DNA from 2 places in the Serratia sp. YWN4 genome. Region 1 is predicted to be linked to the other one. Evidence: predicted binding sites of a transcription regulator. Region 1 holds the regulator's gene; the other holds the start of a gene.
The links. Region 1 encodes Fur, which represses iron uptake genes when iron is present. Its sites were predicted from a motif close to ATAATAATGAGAACNACTATCAA; they were not measured.

Region 2: fepD (Fe(3+)-siderophore ABC transporter permease) is a predicted target of Fur. The motif match lies at 2,273-2,295, and genes of this name have one in related genera.

The regions. Positions count from the first base shown of each region.
Region 1 is NZ_CM147696.1:1,527,515-1,535,119, reverse strand. It holds partial or broken gene ACX9GT_RS07195 (hybrid sensor histidine kinase/response regulator) at 1-39, shown strand, start outside; gene ybfF (esterase) at 152-913, shown strand; gene ybfE (LexA regulated protein) at 1,211-1,498, shown strand; gene fldA (flavodoxin FldA) at 1,761-2,300, shown strand; gene fur (ferric iron uptake transcriptional regulator) at 2,630-3,076, shown strand; gene ACX9GT_RS07170 (family 20 glycosylhydrolase) at 3,269-5,932, opposite strand; gene chiP (chitoporin ChiP) at 6,075-7,463, opposite strand.
Region 2 is NZ_CM147696.1:3,699,779-3,707,383, forward strand. It holds gene fepB (Fe2+-enterobactin ABC transporter substrate-binding protein) at 1-912, shown strand, start outside; gene entS (enterobactin transporter EntS) at 899-2,167, opposite strand; gene fepD (Fe(3+)-siderophore ABC transporter permease) at 2,316-3,377, shown strand; gene fepG (iron-enterobactin ABC transporter permease) at 3,379-4,404, shown strand; gene ACX9GT_RS17440 (ATP-binding cassette domain-containing protein) at 4,401-5,201, shown strand; gene ACX9GT_RS17445 (porin) at 5,508-6,584, shown strand; gene ACX9GT_RS17450 (DUF2057 family protein) at 6,722-7,312, shown strand; gene murQ (N-acetylmuramic acid 6-phosphate etherase) at 7,406-7,605, shown strand, end outside.

The DNA of each region.
Region 1 (7,605 bases):
CTTCATGCTCTGCTTTCACAGTGGCTTTCTTCTGAGTAGCTTGGCATCAACAATGTGCTGCCAGAAAGGTATTGATAACATCTATCTAACTTATAAATACCTACCTAAGCATGATACCCTGACCCAATGTCTTTAAATCGTAAACTTCACCATGAAATTACATTATCAACTCTTGGCTGCCGAGGCTCCCACATTACCGATAGTGCTGCTCCACGGCATGTTCGGCAACCTGGATAACCTTGGCATACTGGCACGCGACCTGAATCAACAGCATACGGTGATCAAGGTCGATCTGCGCAATCATGGGCTTTCGCCGCGTGCTGATGAGATGACCTATCCGGCGATGGCGCAGGATCTGCTGACGTTGCTGGATGATTTGCAGTTGGATAAGGTCATCGTCATCGGCCACTCCATGGGTGGTAAAGCCGCCATGGCGCTCACGGCGATAGCCCCTGAGCGGGTTGAACGGCTGATTGTGATCGATATCGCCCCGGTGGCTTATAACACCCGCCGCCACGACAAGATTTTTGCTGCTCTGCAAGCGGTCACCGATGCCGGTATTAGCCAACGGCAACCGGCGGCACAGCTGATGCGCGAATATCTGGATGAAGAAGGCGTGATCCAGTTCTTGTTAAAGTCTTTTCATGCCGGAACCTGGCGCTTCAACCTGCCGGTATTGATCGCACAATACGCGAGCATGATCGGCTGGCAAAATGTCCCCTCTTGGCCACATCCAACGCTATTTATCCGCGGTGGGCTTTCGCCTTATGTGCAGGATGAGTACCGCGAAGACATTGCCCGCCAATTCCCGCAGGCCCGAGCTTACGCCGTCGCAGGTACCGGCCATTGGGTTCATGCGGAAAAACCGGACGCTGTGTTACGGGCCATCCGCCGCTTCCTTGATGAAGCCTGAAACAAAGTGGTGAAAAAACGTGCTAAAGAGAACGAGTTAGCGCGTTTTTGGCTAAGTTAAGCATTGTCGTTGCTCTATCTGCTGGGGTAATATGGCGCGCTATTTCCGACGTCTTTCAAGCTGCTATAGCTTGGGTCCTGCGGGGATATAATTTTGCCGCCCAGTTCAACGTGCAAACAAGCACTTGGCTGGAGGTAAATTTGGCTTAGGGTTTATTGGCCCGAATGGTGTTAACTGAACCGTCTGGAAGTGTGAAAACGCTTTCTGATGCAAACTCCCTTGCAGTAGTCCGCAACAATGGCAAAAGAACAAACGGATCGCACGACGCTGGATCTGTTCGCAGATGAACGCCGTCCGGGGCGACCGAAAACCAACCCGCTTTCCCGTGATGAACAGCTTAGAATCAATAAGCGTAATCAGCTACGGCGTGACAAAGTGCGTGGATTACGGCGTGTGGAGCTGAAAATCAACGCAGACGCCGTGGATGCTCTGAACAAACTGGCGGATCAGCGCGATATCAGTCGCAGCGAATTGATTGAGCAAATGCTGCTGGCAAAACTGGCGGAAGAACAGCCAGAATCATGATCTCTTCAGCCGCACGCGCGGCGCGGCGTTAAGGATGACGCCGGATCAACACCGCTGGTACTGATCCCCCCGCATCGCATAAATGCGATAAAACCCCAGAGCACATTTCTGGCATGATGGTTATTTACCGGTAAGAGAGAGTCACCACGTTGAACTCTTGCCTTGATCTTACGTAAGACGATACCCAAAGGCTCGACGTTGCAGGTAAGCAACCCACGAACACCAAAGGTATATCCACTGAATTAAAAAGGTTATCTGCAATATGGCTCATGTAGGCATTTTCTTTGGCAGCGATACTGGCAATACCGAAAACATTGCCAAGATGATCCAGAAAAATCTTCAGCAAAAATATGGCAAAGACGTGGCTGAAATTCACGACATTGCCAAAAGCAGTAAAGAAGATCTGGAAGCTTTCGACATCCTGCTGCTCGGCATCCCCACCTGGTATTACGGTGAAGCCCAGTGTGACTGGGATGACTTCTTCCCAACGCTGGAAGATATTGACTTCAACGGCAAGCTGGTGGCGCTGTTTGGTTGTGGTGACCAAGAAGACTATGCAGAATATTTCTGCGATGCGATGGGTACCATCCGTGACATCATCGAACCGCGTGGTGCTGCGATCATCGGCCACTGGCCAACCAAAAGCTACCACTTCGAAGCCTCTAAAGGCTTGGCAGACGACCATCACTTCGTCGGCTTGGCTATCGACGAAGATCGTCAGCCTGAACTGACCAACGAACGCGTAGATGCCTGGGTTAAACAAATCAGCGAAGAGCTGAGCCTGGCCGACATCGTCGGCTAAGCCCCCCTCCAGATATTGTACAAAAGCCCTGCAAAGCGCATAGTGTCGGCTACAGGGCTGCTATCGGTATCACGGATTAGAGTAATAGAAGCTACAAGTCTGTAACTTCCCGCACTATCAGGGTAAACTGCGGCATCGGTTTATCCCATCCATCAAGACGTTGCATATACCCTTATGCAATAGTGCAGATATACCTTTGTTAACAACCGACGGTTTCTATTTAGAGCAAGCGGTTCTATAATGAGACGCAATTAATTCTTTTTGTGCCGACCAATGCCATAGGCGAAAACGCCCCAACTTGATTAGCACAGTAACAGGACTGAATCCGCATGACTGACAACAATAACGCATTGAAGAAGGCCGGCTTAAAAGTCACGCTTCCGCGACTCAAAATTCTGGAAGTCTTGCAGGATCCGGCATGCCATCACGTCAGTGCGGAAGATCTGTACAAAAAACTGATAGATATGGGTGAGGAAATCGGCTTGGCAACGGTTTATCGCGTACTGAATCAATTTGATGATGCGGGCATTGTGACTCGTCACAATTTCGAAGGCGGTAAATCCGTGTTCGAACTGACCCAGCAGCATCATCACGATCACCTGATTTGCCTGGACTGTGGCAAAGTGATCGAGTTCAGCGACGAACCTATCGAAGTGCGTCAGCGTGATATCGCCAAACAGCACGGTATTAAGCTCACCAATCACAGCCTGTACCTGTACGGCCATTGTGAAGTAGGTGATTGCCGCGAAAACGATACGCTGCATGACAAGCGATAACTCTGGCCTGCCAGAATCGAGAAACCGCCTTAATGGCGGTTTTTTTGTGCCTGCGATTTACAGACAAAAAAATCCCCGGACAGGCCGGGGAAAATGATAATTCCAAATATTGCACTCTCTTGCAGCACTTCTTTCTGACACGGACTACACCTACAGCCCATCCGCCGACACGCAGATGGGCTGAGTTTTGGCTTAGGCTTTTACCGGCTCGGCACGGCTGAAACGTTTGCCATCCGGGCTGACCGCACGGATTTGAACATCACCCGCAACGGCCGGGCGAGCACGATCGTCATAGCGCTGCCACTGTTTGCCGCCATCGGTAGAATATTCAATAGCCAAACCAGGCAAGGAGATATTAGCCTCCAGCTTGCCATCAACAACGCGTGCTCCCGGCACTGGCAGACGGTAGCTCACGCCACCTTTATCCAGCTTGGCCAACTCACGTTGCCCGATCAGGTTGGCAAAGTGCAGCCAGTCCTTTTCCAGCGTCTTGGTATCGACATGATGGGTTTCGCCACCTTTGTATTCACGACCGGCTTGATAATCCTGCTCCCAGCTCGCACGGTGCCAGGCACGTTCCGCAACAGACAGAGCACGTGGATAAATCATGTATTCCATTTGCTGGTCGGTACGCACAACTTCACTCCACAGCTGAGCTGAGAGGCCATAAGCACCCGGCCATGATTTGTCACTCTTGGCGGTGAAATGGTTGCCATCGCGGTCAACCGAGGTTTCAGCGTTTTGCGGCAGGTTGTTTGGTGCGAAGCTGAAGATCTTCTGCTCATCGCTGAAACGGGTGCCCCAGTAGTAACCATGCTCTTCCGGGGTCACTTCATAGGGGAAGTCCATATAGACGTAATCCGGGTTGGAGATCACCACCTGATAGCCCTTGTTCGCCCAGTCGTTGGCTGAGTCGAAGCCGCCCCAGAACAGGGTATCCCAGAAGTTCACCGTAACATTCTTAGTCGCGAAGGCTTTCGAGTCTTTGGCATCTTTCAGGCCATCCTGCCACGCCTGCATGCTGTCAATGCCGTGCGCTTTCACCAGTTGGCTGACTTCAAGCCCGAAGTAGCTCGGCAAGTGTTCCATATCTTCCACTTTGCCGTCTTTGATGATCGCCTGACAAACCTCAGACTTGGCCCATGGCTTGTCTTCTTTGCTCAGATCAAGAATGCCCTTGCCCGCTTCCGGCTTCTTCACATCGGTATAACCGGCACCCAAGCGGATGTTCTTCGCTTCATCCCCACCAAAATGCCAGGTTTGCAGTGGTTGACCGGCTTCTTTGTGCATCTGGGCGACTTCACCAATCACTTTATCAACAAAGTTTTTGGATGAATCCAGGCACGGGTTCAGGTAGCTCTGACGGTTAAAATACTGCACCGAGGTGGTATTGGACGTATCGGTCGGATCCACCAGGCGGAACTCATTCGCCTCTTTCTCTTTACCTTCAGCCAGCAGTTTCTTGTAGCGCGCTTCCATGGAAACGATCGCAGCGCGGGCATGCGCAGGCATGTCAATCTCTGGGATCACTTCAATCTGGCGTGCCTGAGCATATTTAACGATGTCGATATAGTCCTGACGGGAGAAGAAACCACCGTGCGGCTCTGGGCCTGAACCGTATTGCGGCAGCAGACAGGTGGTTTCGCTCAGGTCATGGCAACGCTGGCCACCCACCTCGGTCAGTTCCGGCAGGCCTGGGATCTCAATACGCCAGCCTTCATCATCCGTCAGGTGGAAGTGGAATTTATTCAGCTTATAGGCCGCCATCTGATCCAACAGACGCAGCACCGCATCTTTATGGTGGAAGTTACGCGCCACATCCAGGAAGATGCCGCGGTATTGGAAACGCGGTGCATCTTTGGCATCCAGCGTGGCAATCTTCTTGCTGCCGTCAGACGGGATCAGCGACAGAATGGATTGCAGGCCATAGAACACCCCGGCCTGATCGAAGCCGGTGATCGCAGCCCCTTTCTCACCAATCTTCAGTTGGTAAGCGCCTGGAACCGCCAGATCGCCTTTAAATGCGCCCGGTTGAATATCGGTTTTGATTGGATAACCACCAGCATGGTTTGCCACGCCCAGCAGTTCAAAACGCTTGGCTGCCGCATCTGCCGCTGGTTTGGTCAACGCGCTTAGATCCAAGGCAACACCTTTGCTCAGATCCACATCATGCTGATGAACCTTAACTTCCATCGGCGTTGGCATAATCTGGCCACGCAATGCTGCCGCTGGCAGCACTTTCAGATCCTGATTCTTGGTGAAGCGGCTTTCTGGCACCATCAGAATGTTATGGTCATCCTTGGTACGCTTCCACTGGTCACCGGTGAACGGGGTAACAAACTGGTTCACATCTTCGGTATCGGTATTCGCCAGGATCTTAGGCTTGGCATCACCTGAAGTGGCATACCAGCGCGGCAAGAAATCACTGTGGAACACCTGCCAGTATTCGGCAATAATCGGGATTTCAACGGCCTGCTTGGCCGGGAAGCTGGTGAATTTGTCGGTAGGTTCCAGCTTGTACAGATCGCCAGTGATATGGGTAATCTTGAACTGTTCGTTATCCACTTTCAGCGTCTGACGCGGACTGTGGAAATAAATTGCCCAGTCTTTATCTTTGATTTCCTGGCCATCGTTGGCCAGAGTGATCAACACCTTATTACAAGATGCCCAATCGGCACCCAGCTTGGCGCAATCAACACCATTATCAGCTGCACGGTTATCCAGCATCTTAAGATTCACTTTCAGCTGGCTGAGTTGATCAACAACCTGCTGGTTAGCCATGGCTGAACCCACGCTGCCAAATAGCCCGACGGTGGCGGTCAGGGCTGCAAGAGCACTCATCTTGAACTTGTTCATCTTCAACCTCTTCGGTAATCCGTTGTTGTTATCGCGAATCTCTTGCCCGATTTTTCGCTGCGTGCCTTTGCTTTAGAACAGGTGGCGGCAAGATTCGCTTTTAAAGCGTGATTTCCCGGCGGCATGGCCACCGGGGAAAACATTAGAAGATAGTGAATGGGGCAATAACGATGAATTTAACGTCTCTCTCATCTTGGAAAATGTTGCCGTAACCACCGCTCCAGCTAGGCAGATCGGAATGGTTGTCGTATTGCGTGAAGTGCAGTTTGAACAGCGTGCCTTTGGCACGGCCATCCTGCAAGGTATAGGCCGCATCCAGGCTATAAGCGCTCTCTCTCAGGCGCTGGCTCTGATCGTAAATCGGGTTAGTGCTTGGCTTCGCGTCCCAGGCATAAACATAAGAGGCACCGACCGACATGCCAGGAATATCCCACTTGCTCAGGTCATACATCACGCCGCCGTAAACCGCTTTTTCGCCGTTGGCGTTAAAGTCGGAACGGTTATCCCACCAGATATCAAGACGGCCGTTGGAAGAGGCATAAGTCGGGGTCATACGTTGCAGGAAGAAGCCCTGGTTACCCTCAGCCTTGACCATGGTGCCTTCCAGGCGCCAGTTGAACTGACCGGTGGTATAGCCGAAGGTCAGCGCCTGCAACCAAGCCAGACCATCATAAATGCTGTTAGGGTCACGGCTGTCACTGACGCGGTCTTCAGCGCCGTAGAACTGATAGCTGGTGGTCAGTGGATTGCCCGCAACATCAAATTTGTAAGAGGCTTTGGTGAAATACTGATTCACATACCCCTGTGCCTGACCGAAAGCAGCTTCCAGCACCAGATCGTTTTTGAAATCGTACTTGGCGCCCAGTGAATGCAGGTAGGAAACGCGGGTGGTGCGGTCATTCTGACGGAAATCATCCATCTCGAGATGCCAAGGCGCTTTATACTTGTCGGTCCACATGTAGGAGAAGCTCAGAGCTCCGGAGTCACCGTAGTCAAAGTTGGCACCAGCCTCAGCCCCTTGATAGGTGCCTGGCATAAAGCTCCAGTGTGGAGCCAGCAGCGTCTGGCCGCTTGGCTGGATATAACCCGCACGAGCCCACATCGGGCCATATTTGAATTTACCGGCGGCTTTGTACAGGCTGATACCGCTTTTATCGCCGGAGTAATCTTCATCATAGGTACGATTACGGCTGGAGAAGGCGATTTCGTTAGGGTGGCCACTTTCACTCGACTCTGCCATTTCGATGGCGGTAAATGCCGCCACATCGACACCAAACATGTCGGCCGCATAACCAGACGAGAAATCGAGGTTGGCGTTCCACGTTGAGTGGGAAAGGTTGGTTTTGAACTCACCGCTCTCAACGTCTTTGCGATCGCGTTGACGTTGCCAGTAATAAACCCCACCGGTCATCGTCGAATCATCGATAAACCCTGCCGCTTGCGCTTCAGGCGCCATAACAAACCCTGTTCCTAACAATGCACCCGCGATGGCGAGTACCAGCGTTTTACGCTGAGCACCGTGCGTACCCATAGAAAATTCCTCTTTGACTTGACTTTAAAAGTGCGCCCGCCAGTGTTCACCACTGCCCTGAACGGCCGCTAATAAAAACCCGATCGGGTAAAAGTTCTGCTGATAGGAGAAAACTCCGCTCAGCTTTATTGCTAGCGCTAGA
Region 2 (7,605 bases), 2.2 Mb from region 1:
GGCATAGCCCAAGCATCAACCACAGCAGAGTGGCCACGCAGCCTTACCACTTCACACGGCGTGATAACCCTCAAGCAGCCCCCGGTGCGGATTGTCTCTACCAGCGTCACCGTCACCGGCACCCTGTTAGCCATTGGTGCCCCGGTGATCGCCAGCGGAGCCACCAGCCCAAACAACCAGCTGTCAGATAAACAGGGGTTTTTCCATCAATGGGGTGAGATCGCCGCCCAGCGCGGCGTGAAGCGCTTATACATCGGTGAACCCAATGCCGAAGCGGTAGCCGGTGAAGCCCCTGACCTGATTGTGATGTCCGCCACCGGTGCCGATTCCGCGCTGCGCCTGTACGATCAGTTATCGGCCATTGCACCGGTACTGGTGGTGAATTACGACAACAAGAGTTGGCAGGAGCTGGCGCTCATTCTCGGCCAGGCAACCGGGCACGAAGCCCAGGCGGAGAAAGCCGTCAGTGAGTTTGCGGCACGAGAAAAAGCGCTGAAACAGCGGATGACGTTGCCTGCGCAGCCCACATCGGCGCTGGTCTTACGCAGCGATGGCAAAAATGCCAACCTGTGGACCGCCGACTCCTCACAAGGGCAACTGCTACAGCAGTTAGGCTTTACTCTGGCAACGCTGCCGCCAAAGCTCAACGCCAGCACCAGCCAAGGGGCGCGCAAAGACATTATTCAATTAGGTGGGGAAAATCTGGCGCAGGGTCTGAATGGCCAAACCCTGCTGCTGTTTGCCAATGACGAAACCGACGTGCAGCGGCTGATGAGCAACAGCTTTCTGGCGCATCTGCCCGCGGTAGAAAACCAACGGGTTTATGCGCTGGGCAACGATACTTTCCGCCTGGATTATTACAGCGCCAGCAACCTGCTGGCGCGTCTTGAGCAGCTATTTATTTCTCAGTAGCTTCAGCGGCGGGTTGTAGCACATGGCTCTGCCCGCCACTGCCTACCTGGCGCAAACCGCGCATGGCGAACGCCAATACCACCGCCAGCAGTACGGCGCCAAAACCAAAGCTGGTTGAGGTCATGGCTGGCAGCATAAACGCCCCCATTGCTCCCAGTAGCAAGGCACCTAGCGCATCGCCGACCACGTTCTGTGCGGTCCACAGCCCGTTGATGCGGCCAAGAAACGCATCCGGCGTCAGGTTCTGAATCAGCCCATACTGCAACAGCGAGTTCAGCGCGCTAAGGTAACCAAAAGCCACCAGACACAGCAGCGCCATGCCATACCACGGCATCAGGCCAAACAGCCCGATAGCAGCAAAGGCGGCAATCGCCGTCAGCAGCATCACCCAGCCCGGCCTAGCGACCTGCGCCACTCGCCCGCTGGTGAAAGCGCCGATCGTCGCCCCCAACGGTACGGCGGCATACATAAAGCCCAAATGCCCGATGCTCACATTCCACATGCCGGAGATCGCCGGATACAGCACCCGCACCGCACTGGCCATGGTCATCAGCGCGCCGATCAGCGCCACCATGCCAATCACTTTATTTTGCAGCAGGAAGGTGAAACCGCCGATCAAGGCACGCAACGGATGCTCACGCGGCTGCGGCGGTGGTTGCAACTGCGGTAAGCGCAATAAAGGGATCAGCGTCAACATGGTGCCTAACGCCGCCAGGCCGTAGTTCCAGGCCACACCGGCGCTGGCGATCACCGCGCCGCCAATCGCCGGTGAGAGGATCGAGCCAAAACGCACGGTCAACATACTGATGGCCCCGGCCTGCACGATATTCTCACGCCCCACCAGCGCCGGCGTGGCGGCCAGTAAGGCGGTCACGCCGACAGCACCAAAGAAACCGTCCCACACCGCCAACAGATAGATCGCGGTCAGAGAAGGCGCAGGCAACGCCGCATTCAGGCACAGCCCGACAAAACCGACACCGCAGGTGGAACGGGCAAACAGGATCAGGCGGCGGCGCTCATAGCGATCGGCCAGCACTCCGCCCATCAGCAAACCGGCAAACATTCCGCTACCGGCCAGCGTCACCGCTAGCCCGACCAACAAGGTTGAACCGGTCAACGCCTGGATCTGTACCGGGATGGCAATCGCCATCAGGCCGAGTGCCAGAATCGAAATAAAACGGGCGCAAAATACCGCACGAAAGACCGCATTGGTTTTCAGCAGGCCAAAATCGAGCAAAATAGAGGGTTTATTCATCTTGTTATCACCACAACCGAACTCCGTTATGCAGCTTGAAACTCATCAGGAACAGCGCTAGTGCTGCTCAGGCTGCTATGCTACCATAGATAGATACAATCAATAATGATAATAAATATCATTTATATTCAATTGATAATAGGCTGTCATGTTCCGGCTTACGCGTAATTGCTCTCCTCCTTTATCTGCCCCATTCCTGGGCTTATCCCGCTCATTCTGGCCGCGCCTGCTCGGGCTGCTGTGTGCCGTTGCCGTTTTGATCTTAATGATGATGCTCAGCCTGTCGCTGGGGGCTAAATCCATCCCTTTTACTACCGTGCTTGAGGCGCTGAACGGGCAATGTACCGGTGCCGACTGCATCATCGTGACCGAAGCCCGGCTGCCACGAACGCTGATCGGCGTATTGGCCGGGGTTGCCCTTGGGCTGGCCGGTGCGCTGATGCAAACCCTCACCCGCAACCCGCTGGCCGATCCCGGTATTCTGGGGGTTAACTTCGGTGCCGGTTTCGCGGTGGTATTAGGGATCACCTTCTTCGGCGCGACCGACGTCAGCCACTATCTGTGGTTCGCCTTTGCGGGCGCTTTTTTTGCCTCATTATTGGTGGCGCTGGTTGGCGCGCTGGGCGGCAGCCGCCTCAGCCCGGTTCGCCTGACGCTGGCCGGGGTAGCGCTGGCGGCGGTGCTGGAAGGGTTGACTTCCGGCATTGCCCTGCTCAACCCGCAGGTGTTTGATCAACAGCGTTTCTGGCAGGCCGGTTCTCTCGATATTCAAAGCATGGCGGTGGTGCGCACCGTCGCCCTGCCGATCCTGTTGGGTACGTTAATGACCCTGTGTCTGACCAAAGCGCTAAATAGCCTGAGCATGGGCAGCGAACTGGCCGCCGCGCTGGGCACCGGCATTATGCGCACGCAGTTGCTCGGTTTGCTGGCAATTACCTTGCTGTGCGGCAGCGCGACCGCTGCCGTTGGCCCGATCGCCTTTGTCGGGTTGATGATGCCGCATATTGCCCGGCGATTTGCAGGATCTGAACTCAGTTGGATGCTGCCCTGGACCCTGGTGTTAACGCCGATTCTGCTGCTGACAGCCGATCTGATTGGCCGCTTTCTGGTGCCGGGCGAGTTGCAGGTATCTATCGTGCTGTCGCTGATCGGCGCGCCGGTGCTGATTATGCTGGTACGCCAGCGCCGCATGTTCCGCCGGGGAGCATAAGATGAGCCTAATGGTTTCTCGCCAAACCCTCGCCAAAAAACCACTGCGGCTGGCACGCCCGCTGGTTACCGCTTTGCTCTTGCTGTTCGCCTGCCTGGCGCTGGCGGTTTATGCCCTCGCTTCCGGCACGCTTTCGCTCAGCGCCGTGCAGGTGATCGACGCCCTGCGCGGCGAAGGCCCGGCTAATCTGGCGATTATCGTCACCCAGTGGCGCTTGCCGCGTGTCGCTCTGGCGCTGCTGCTGGGAGCCGCACTCGGCATCAGCGGTGCGATCTTCCAATCGTTGCTGCGCAACCCGCTCGGCAGCCCGGACGTAATCGGTTTCAATACCGGCGCTTACAGCGGCGTTTTGGTCGTTATTGTGCTGTTCAACGGCGGCATTCTCGGCATTACCTCTGGCGCACTGGCCGGTGGCTTGATTACCGCCGGGCTGATTTACCTGTTAGCCTGGCACAACGGCGTTGAGGCTTTCCGCCTGATTATTGTCGGCATTGCGGTGCGCGCCCTGCTGTTTGCCCTAAATACCTGGATGATCGTCAGCGCTTCGCTGGAATCGGCGATGACCGCCGGTTTGTGGAGCGCGGGCTCGCTCAACGGCATCTCCTGGGCAAAAAGCCTGCCCGCCGTGCTGGTGATCCTGCTGGCAGTCATGTTGCTGGCCGCGCTGGCCCGGCGCATGCGGCTGCTGGAAATGGGTGATGATACTGCCTGTGCGCTGGGGGTGGCCGTTGAGCGTTCGCGCCTGCTGCTGTTCTTGGCCGGGGTGCTGCTCATCGCAGCGGCAACCGCCGTGGCTGGCCCGATCTCGTTCATTGCCCTGGTAGCACCGCAGATCGCCCGCCGCCTGTGCGCCAACCAAAACGTGCTGCTGCTGACGGCCTTAACCGGCGCGTTGCTGTTGCTGGCCGCAGATGTCGCCGCCCAACGCCTGTTTATGCCTTACCAGTTGCCGGTCGGCGTTTTGACCGTTAGCCTGGGGGGCATTTATCTGATCTGGTTATTAATCCGCGAGTCGCGAAAAAAATGAATGCTGAAAACCTGTTAGCTGCGCCGCTGCGCGCCGAAAACCTGACGCTGAGTTACGACAAAAAAATCGTCGCCCGCGACCTGTCAGTATCCATTCCGCACGGCGAACTGACGGTGATTATCGGCCCGAACGCCTGTGGTAAATCCACGCTGTTAAAAACGCTCAGCCGCCTGATGCAGCCACAGGCCGGTTCGGTGTGGCTCAACGGCCAGCAGATCCGCGATTACGCCACCAAAGACGTCGCCCGCCAGCTTGGGTTGCTGCCGCAAAGTTCGATCGCCCCCGGTGACATTACGGTTTTCGATCTGGTGGCGCGTGGCCGCTACCCGCATCAGCGCCTGTTCAGCCGCTGGCGCGAAGAGGATCAGCAGGCGGTTGAACAGGCCATGCGTTCCACCGGCGTAGCGCAGTTGGCCGATCAACCGGTTGATACGTTGTCCGGCGGGCAGCGCCAGCGGGTGTGGATCGCCATGGTCTTGGCACAGCAAACCCCGCTGCTGCTGCTGGATGAACCCACTACCTGGCTGGATATTACCCACCAGATTGATCTGCTGGAACTGCTGCGCCAGTTGAATCGGGTAAATGGCTATACCCTGGTGGTAGTACTGCACGATCTGAACCACGCCTGCCGCTATGCCAGCCACTTGATCGCCATGCGCGACGGCAAAGTGGTGGCCGAAGGTGCGCCAAAAGATATCGTAACGCCCGAGTTGATCGAACAGGTGTATGGGCTGAAGTGTATGATCATCGACGATCCGGTGTCGCATACGCCGTTGGTGGTGCCGTTGGGGAAATAGCTCACCGGTTCCACAGTGTCAAAGCCGTTCGTGTTTTTGGCTAGCGTTATGAAAATAAAACACTTCCTGATTAGGAACCGAATCTTACCCTCAACTCTGCGATCAGCGCGATAGTAAGCCAGACCGTTGCTGACTGCGTCGCTGCCGCTTGCCCCGCATCACCAGCCTATTTTTAAAATTTCTTGACGCAGATCTCAATATCCACAAAAGAATAAAGAATTCCTTTTAAATTTTAATATCAGAATACATTATTCCTCTCGCTAAAGAACAGCATTACATCACTTTTAAAATACCAACGGGTTGAACATGAGAAAAATCATATTAAAAACAGTACTGGCATCCATTATTGCTAGTGGGACTGCTCACGCTGCAGTGATCTATAAGGAAGACAATGGCTCGAACGTTGAGCTTTATGGTCGCTTTGGATTCAATGTCTCAGACAAGAAAACCGGTAGCACACAAGGTGACTTTGACGGGCGTTTGGGGTTTATTGGTCGTCAGGTTGTCAATGATCAGGTTGCAATTATTGGCTTGGCACAATATCAGGTGAACGCCGCCGAATATGCCAATAATGTCGAGGGTAATAACGATAGCCTGACAGCTCGTTACGTCTGGGCCGGTTTTGATTTGGCGCAGTACGGCAAAATTACCGGTGGTCGAGTCTCTTCCGGCCTGATTATGTTTACCGACATCGGTGACGTTTTCGCCAGTTCAGATGTCGCTACAGGCCGCCAAGCTCGCTTTATTGATCCAACCGCAGTGCAGGTGTTCCGCCAAGACGGCACCGTTCAGTATCAGAATAATATCGGTAACCTTGACGTTTCTACCGCGTACATTATTGGTAACGGTACATCAGATCTGGACTATGGCTACAATGCCGCCACACGCTATACGTTCGATATGGGAACTGCGGGTAAACTCGTGCCAGTTATCGCCTTCCAGAAAACCCGTGCAGCACAAAATTTGGGTAATCGTACCAATGGGGCTGATACTTTCACCTACGGTGGTATTGGTAGCCGCTATTATCTGGGCCCAGTCATGTTAGGCCTGCTGTACTCTTCAGATACCGTAAGTTACAGCAATGGCAGAGCAGACAGTAAGGATAAAGACTGGGAATTCACCGCCGTTTATAACGTGACTAATGATTGGGTATTACGTACTGGCTATCGCTATCTGAATAATACTGGCGGTGACGAATTAACTCTGCGTGATACCACGTTTGAAGTGCAATATAAACTCACTCCACGCAGCTCCATTTACAGCGCCTATATTTTGCGTAATGGACAGAATGGAGCAAACGTGGACACAGGCCGTAAGGTTTCATTTGGTGGCAGTTCAGCCGAAGATAGTTTCTATCACCTAGGTCTGCGTTACGAATTCTGACGTTATAACCGTCATATTTCAAGTTGCCTGTGCATTAACTTTCCTCGTTTATCAGCGTTGCTGACTTAAAAACAGCGTGCTCAATAAACTCAGGCCGCACTCGCTGCTTATATTATAAAAGATCGAAAGGTGGGATCATGATGAGAATTACGTTTATATCTTTATTACTGTTAGGGGCTATGATGAACAGCCATGCGGCTGTCACGCTTAACTTTGGTGACAACGTTAATATTCTGGCTGCACAATCAGCACAAATAAATGCTTTCAGTAATTCTGTTACATTACCCGACGGTGAACAGACGTTAATTGTGCGTTTTGATGCCCCTAACGATCCTGGATCAATGAATGAAAGCCAAGGGCGTGTCATTTCGAACGCTCAGATATTAACCTTTACCGTACCCCCTAATAGTCATATTAATTTAAAAACAGAAATACCGCTCAATGCGAATGAAACTCAGGCAATAGCTAAGTCGCCAACGTTTTACCTGACGGACTCGCAGGGGAAGTCCATCCCTTTCCATACTCAACCTGTTTCACCGGCATATAATAGGTTCGGAACGAATTACGCCAAATTATTACCGGCAACCATTCAACAACCTGTCGCTGAAGTGAAAACACAAGACAAGGCAGAGGATAAGACGCCACCTCTCAGCACCCTGCAAAAACTTTATTTGCAGATGAATGATGAGCAAAAGAAGGAGTTCTTACGCTGGGCAATCGGTCTTTAATTCCTTTACTACTGTTAGACATCAAGTTGCAGGTGTACTAGCTCTCCTGCAGCTTGAATTATTTAAGATATAGATTTTTCCCTTGAGGTTGTAATGAAAGTTAATCTATCCGAACTTACTACAGAAAGCCGCAATCACGCCAGTGAGAATATTGACCAGCTCTCTACCGTAGACATGCTGAAAGTACTCAATGACGAAGATAAGAAAGTGGCTCTTGCCGTAGAGGCTGTTTTACCGGCGATCGCACAGTCTGTTGATTGCCTTGTTGCTGCCTTTCAACAAGGTGGCCGCCT